One region of the Massilia sp. S19_KUP03_FR1 genome, then DNA from elsewhere that is predicted to be linked to it. Evidence: predicted binding sites of a transcription regulator. Region 1 holds the regulator's gene; the other holds the start of a gene.
What was found. Region 1 encodes FNR, which switches genes on or off when oxygen is low (the NO sensors DNR and NnrR bind a similar motif). Its sites were predicted from a motif close to TTGATNNNNATCAA; they were not measured.

Region 1 (3,417 bases):
TGGTGGCCAATTACCTCATCCAGAACAATATCTGGTGGATCGAAAACGCTGGCTTGTCGGGCCTGCGCATCGACACCTTCGGCTACTCCGACGGCGCCTTTTTGACCGACTACACGCGGCGCGTGATGGCCGAGTACCCGAACATCAACCTGGTCGGCGAAGAGTGGCACAAGCAGCCGGCCGTGGTGGCGCACTGGCAGAAGGGCAAAGTCAATCCGGACGGGTACGTCAGCTCGATGCCGAGCATGATGGACTTCCCGATGACCGAAGCGATGCGCGACGGCCTGGCCGACGCCAATGGCGGCAACGTCTTCTCGAATGTCTACGAGACGCTGTCGCTCGATTACCTGTACCCGAATCCGGGCAATCTGGTTGTCTTCGCCGGCAACCACGATACCTCGCGCATCTACAGCGTGGTGGGTGAAGACATGGGCAAGTACAAGATGGACATTGTGTTCCTGATGACCATGCCGCGCATTCCGCAGTTCTACAGCGGCGACGAAATCCTCATGACCAGTTCGACCAAGGAACGCAACGACTCGAGCTACCGCACCGATTTCCCGGGCGGCTGGAAGGGCGACAGCATCGACGCTTTCAGCGGCCGCAACCTCGGCGCCAAAGAAGCCGAAGCGCAGGCCTTTGTCAAAAAGCTGGTCAACTGGCGCAAGACGCAGCCGCTGATCCATCACGGGAAAATGATGCATTACGGGGCCGAAGAAAACACCTACGTTTACTTCCGCTATGACGGCAAGAAGAAGGTGATGGTCGCCTTCAACAACAACCCCGGCGAGAAGGTACTCAAGGCTGAGCGCTTCCGCGAGATGCTCGCTGGCGTCAGCGGCGGGGTCGATGTGTTGACCGGCGCGCGCTTTGATTTGCGGACCGAGGTGAAATTGCCGGCGCGGTCGGCGGTGGTGCTGGAGTTGAACTGAACGACGCCGGGTTGGTGCTGCAAATTCAGCATGGATCCCGGCCTGCGCCGGGATGACGTTTTCAAGGCCAGCGCTCTCAGATACGTCATTCCCGCGCAGGCGGGAACCCATACCACTTCGACAAAATCGATAACGCTCGCGCGGCAGCGCCGCAAAGCGCCGCCGCGCCGTCTACCGCTAAAATGCCCGTTTCGCACCATGAGCCAGCACGAAGCAGTAGAATCGGCGCCATGACAACTTCCCCCCTCCCCGCCATCAAAGCCGGCTGCGCCACCTGCAGCATGCACCAGCTGTGCCTGCCCATGGGCCTGTCCGACAACGACATGGCCCGCCTCGACCAGGTCATCGGCCGCCGCCGCCGCATCGCCAGCGGCGAACGCCTGTACCAGATGGATGCGCCATTCAAGTCGCTGTACGCGATCCGCTTCGGCCATTTCAAGACCTCCCAGATCAACGCCGCCGGCGGCCAGCAGATCACCGGCTTCCAGATGGCCGGCGAACTGCTCGGCATGGACGCCATCAGCAGCGAACGGCACCAGTGCGACGCGGTGGCGCTGGAAGACAGCGAAGTATGCGAGATTCCCTTCGATACGCTCGAAGGCCTGTTTGGCGAGATGCCGAATCTGCTGCGCCACTTCCACCGCATGATGAGCGGCGAAATCACGCGCGAGCAGAACGTCATGCTGCTGCTGGGGAATATGCGCGCCGAGCAGCGCTTCGCGGTGTTTCTCACCAACCTGGCGGCCCGCTACGCCGCGCGCGGCTACTCCTCGACCCAGTTCGAGCTGCGCATGTCGCGCGAAGACATCGGCAATTACCTGGGCCTGACCATCGAAAGCGTCAGCCGCCTGCTGTCACGCTTCAAGACGCTCGGCCTGCTGGCAGTGACCAAGCGCGCCATCACCCTGCGCGAACCGGCGCGCCTGCAGGCGCTCGCGGCCGGCACGGAGCAGTGCAGCCCACTCGTTTAGACCGTGGCGGAATGGCGCTGGCCAGACTCGAGGTAGCGGTCGAACACCATGCAGATATTCCGGATTAACAGGCGCCCTTTCGGCGTGACCGTGATCCAGTCGGGCGTAACCGTGGCCAGGCCGTCGGCCTCGAGGTCGGCCAGCGCCGCCAGCTCCTGCGCGAAATAATCGGCAAAGGCGATCGGAAACGCCTGCTCGAAGGCGGCCACCGACAGCTCAAAATGGCACATCAAACTCCCGATCAGGGAGCGCCGCAGCGCGTCGTCCATGGACAGCGTCACGCCCCGTTCGATGGGCAGCGTGCTGGCGTCGATGCCGGCATAGTAGGCCGTCAGGTGCTTGGCGTTCTGGCTGTAGGTGGCGCCCACGGCGCCGATGGCGGACACGCCGAACGCGACGATGTCGGCGTCGGCATGCGTCGAATAGCCCTGGAAGTTGCGGTGCAGCCGGCCCTGGCGCTGCGCCACCGCCAGCTCGTCGTCCGGCTTGGCGAAATGGTCCATGCCGATATACACATACCCCGCCGTAGCCAGCCGTTCGATGGCCAGGCCCAGCATGGCCAGCTTGGCGTCGGCGCCGGGCATGTCAGCGTCCTGCAGCATGCGCTGCGCCTTGAACAGGTGCGGCATGTGGGCGTAGTGGTACAGCGCGATGCGGTCCGGGTCGGCCGCGATCACCCGCTCGAGCGTGGTCGCCATCGTCGCAAGCGTCTGCAGCGGCAGGCCGTAGATCAGGTCGATGTTCACCGAGCGGTAGCCAAATGCCCGGGCGGCGTCGATGATCGCCTGGGTCTGCACCTCGGGCTGGATGCGGTTCACGGCGCGCTGCACCCGCTCGTCATAATCCTGCACGCCCAGGCTCAAACGATTGAAGCCTTGCCGGCGCAGGCTGGCAATGCGCTCCACCGTGACCGTACGCGGATCGATTTCGATGGCATATTCGCCCACCGCGTCGGGCGCGAATTGAAAGTGGCTGCGCAGGTGCGCCATCAGCTCGTCCATTTGCGCGTCCGACAGATAGGTCGGCGTGCCGCCGCCCAGGTGCAGCTGGTCGACGCGGTTCATGCCGTCGTAGAGTGCCGCCTGCATGGTGATTTCACGCTTCAGGTAATCGAGGTAGACGGCGGCCTTGTCGCGCTCGCGCGTGACGATCTTGTTGCAGGCGCAGTAGTAGCAGATCGACGCGCAGAACGGGATGTGCACGTACAGCGACAGCGGCGTGCCGCTCTGGCGCGTGCGGCGGTGGGCCACGGCGGCGAGATAGTCGCGGTAGCCGAACCCGTTCTGGAAGCGGTCGGCGGTGGGGTACGAGGTGTAGCGCGGACCGGGGCGGCCGAGTTTGCGCAGCAGCGGCGCATCGAACGTGGGAGAAACTAAAGACATGGACACTTCCTGCTGATGGACCGCCCGGGCTTGAGCAAGATCCTGTTGCAGGGAGTGTAGAAAGACGGCTCTTTAAAATCTTTGCGCTGCATCAAATATGCCCCAGCCAGCTGTGATAGCGGCGGAGGCAGA
Region 2 (3,417 bases), on a different contig from region 1:
GGCGCTACCGGTCGAATTCAACCGACGCCGCTGGGAAGCCCATTTCAGTATCCACAAGCAAAACCTGTACACCGGTTTCGATGCCTATGTCCCTTGGCTGGCCATGCTGGCCGGGGTCACCAGCAGCGCCCTGCTGTATGCCCTGTTCCACACGCTGGCCTCGTCGCGCCGGCGCGCCCTGAAGCTGGCCCAGGACATGACCCAGGAACTGCGCAGCAGCGAGGGCCGCCTGCAAATTTCGAATGAGAACCTGCGCCGCCTGGCCGCCCACACCGAAAATATCAAGGAAGGCGAGCGCAAGCGCATTGCGCGTGAAATCCACGACGACCTGGGCCAGAATTTATTGGCGCTGCGCATCGAAGCCGATTTGCTGGCCTCGCGCACCAGCGCCCGCCACCCCCAGTTGCACGCGCGCGCGCGCCGCACCTTGCAGCAGATCGACATCACCATCAAAAGCGTGCGCCAGATCATCAATGACCTGCGTCCGAACGTGCTCGATCTGGGCCTCGGCGCGGCAGTCGACTGGCAAGTGGCGCAATTTCGCCAGCGCACCGGGATTGCCTGCGATGTGATGGAAGACCTGGACGACATGGCCATCGACGATGGCTGCGCCACGGCGCTGTTCCGCATTCTGCAGGAATCGCTGACGAATATTTCGCGCCACGCCCAGGCCACGCGCGTGCGCGTTGAATTGCGCTTGCTGCATGCGCGCATCACGATGACCATCAGCGACAACGGCGTCGGCATGGATTCCGCCAAGCGCGACAATCCGGGCTCGTTCGGCCTGGTCGGCATCGAGGAACGGGTCAAGATCCTGGGCGGCGCCTTCACCGTCACCAGCCGTCCCGGCGCCGGCACGACGATCGAAGTGAGCGTGTCGGCAGCACTGAACCTGGCAGTCCCGGCGCCGATCATGCCGCCACCAGTGCAGGCTGCGGCACTGATGCGCACGCTGACGCGGGTCTGACGGCACCGGCGCAGCGCCCTGCTGAGTCGGTTTTTTCCCACACCTTCCATATGGCACGGCGCGCTGTCAGCCGACGCCCCTCGGCACTAAGAATCCACCGAGCAAGAATTGACGTGGATCAATCCTTTCCTGTTGATCTCGGGCAAAGTCGGCTTCATCGACGAACCCGAAAAGGAGGCCCAAGCCGGATCGACAAACCCATCGCAGCAACGTACTGCAGCAGCATAAAACCCATATTAATCACGCCGAAATGAAGGAACTTCCATGAATACCATGCAAACTTCCAGCGCCATCGATGCCATCAACGCCCTTGATCTGGGCCCCATCAAAACCAAGCTGATGCATGCCGCATCGGGAGAAGGCTGGACTGCGGCCCACACCGACAGCGTCGAAGCGGAGTATCGGCGTTTTCTGACCTTAATGAAGCTGTATCCGAATGAGTCGACCGCGCCGTTGGTCGATGTGGACACGTTCTGGCACTACCATATTCTGGACACGGCAAAATATGCAGCCGACTGCGCTGCCGCGTTTGGCTACTTCCTGCACCACTACCCTTACCTGGGCCTGGCGGGCGAAGAGGACGCCGCGGCACGCGACGGCGCCGGCGCGCGCATGCAGGAACTGTACGCCGCGACCTTCGGCGCCAGCATGCCGGCCGCGATCGCCAGCGCGCCTGCATGGTGCGGCGTGGCGGCGGCCAAGGCGACGGCCTGGTGTGGCGCCACGACGGCGGCCCCTGCCGGCCAGGCCGTCGCGTGGTGCGGTGCCACCACGGCGAAGCCCCAACTGGCGTGGTGCGGTGCGACCACGGCGGCGCCACAACTGGCGTGGTGCGGCTCGGCCACGGCGGCGCCGCAACTGGCATGGTGCGGTGCGACCACGGCGAAGCCACAACTGGCGTGGTGCGGTGCGACCACCGCGACGCCACAAATGGCATGGTGCGGTGCGGCGCGGCCGACCGCAGTGCAGGTCGGCCCGGACATCCTGCTGACCGTCCAGCAAGCCAGCTGATGCGCTAGTCATCCCCGCGATCGACAAGCCTTTTTGCTTGCCGATCGCTGCCAACCCAAAAAGTTCAAGGAGTAGCTCGTCTTTTTGCTCGCCTTTGATAATTATCAACAACCAGCTGAGTTATCTGTCCGATATTGATATTCGTCATGTACGTAGTTCCACATCGACAATATGTGGTTTGCATACATCGAAATCACGACGACGATAACCAGCCAAGGATGTTAATAATGATCAATCAAACCGCCTTTGCCGCCATCGCGGCCCTCGACCTCGATCGTATCAAAACCAAATTGTGCCATGTGGAAAGCGGCGAAGGCTGGAGCCGCGCCCGCGTCGATGCTGCCGAAGTGGAATACCGGCGTTTTTTGTACCTGATGAAAGCGTTTCCGACCGAGCAAACCGTTCCCAGCGTCGAGGTCGATACTTTCTGGCATTACCACATTCTCGACACCATGAAATATGCGGCCGATTGCACCGCCGCATTCGGCTACTTCCTGCACCACGACCCTGCCGTGGGCCTGGCCGGTGCCAGCGAAGCGCCGGAAAGGTTCCGGCGCGCCGCGCGCATGGCGTCGCTTTACCAGGCCACGTTCGGCGCCCTGCCGGCCGCGACCGGCGCCAAATCCTATTGCGGTTCGGCGGTCAGTTATTGCGGCTCGGCGGTCAGTTACTGCGGTCGCGCCGTCAGCTATTGCGGCTCGGCCGTCAGTTATTGCGGTTCCGCCGGCCCGACGATTGCCCGGTCCGCTGCAGCACCCGTCAACGCCATCCCGGCCTGAGCCGCCATCGCCTGCACTGCCGCAGTCACATCCGGGTAGCGCAGGCGCACACCGAGTTCGTGCTTGATGCGGCCATTGTCGAGACGGCGCGACTCGGACATGAACGACATCGTCACCGGCGACGCCTGCGCCGCCAGTTCGGCACGCGCCAGGCGCGGCACCCGCGCCACCTGAAACGCATCGGCCACGACATCGAAATATTCCGCCATCTTCATGTGCGTATCGTCGACCGCGTGGTAGATCCGTCCCGGGCGCGCCCGGAACAAGGCCAGCGCCACGATGTGCGCCAGGTCGTCGGCGTGGATATGATTCGTAAATACATCGTCCTCGGCACGCAGGGCCGGCGCCTGGTCGGCCAGGCGCTTCATCGGCAGCCGGTCGGCCGCATAAATGCCTGGCACCCGGATGATGGCGACCTGGCTGCCGCTGTGCCGGCCCCAGGCGCGCAGTGTCCGTTCGGCGTCGACGCGGCGCCGCGCGCGCGGATTGTGCGGCGCCACCGTGCGGGTTTCCGCGACCAGCGCACCGTGGCAATCGCCATACACACCACTGGTGCTGAGATAGACCAGCCGGGTGGCGCCGCGTAGCGCCTGGACCAGGTGGCGCGTGCGCGTATCGCTTGCGCCTTCCCCTTTCGGCGGCGCCATGTGCACCACCAGC

Region 2: V6M87_RS02025 (glycine-rich domain-containing protein) is a predicted target of FNR. The motif match lies at 1,076-1,089, and genes of this name have one in related genera.

Annotation. Positions count from the first base shown of each region.
Region 1 is NZ_JAQQPS010000006.1:60,384-63,800, forward strand. It holds gene V6M87_RS08205 (glycoside hydrolase family 13 protein) at 1-932, shown strand, start outside; gene fnr (fumarate/nitrate reduction transcriptional regulator Fnr) at 1,163-1,903, shown strand; gene hemN (oxygen-independent coproporphyrinogen III oxidase) at 1,900-3,285, opposite strand.
Region 2 is NZ_JAQQPS010000002.1:68,811-72,227, reverse strand. It holds gene V6M87_RS02030 (CHASE domain-containing protein) at 1-967, shown strand, start outside; gene V6M87_RS02025 (glycine-rich domain-containing protein) at 1,232-1,978, shown strand; gene V6M87_RS02020 (glycine-rich domain-containing protein) at 2,206-2,757, shown strand; gene V6M87_RS02015 (SDR family oxidoreductase) at 2,688-3,417, opposite strand, start outside.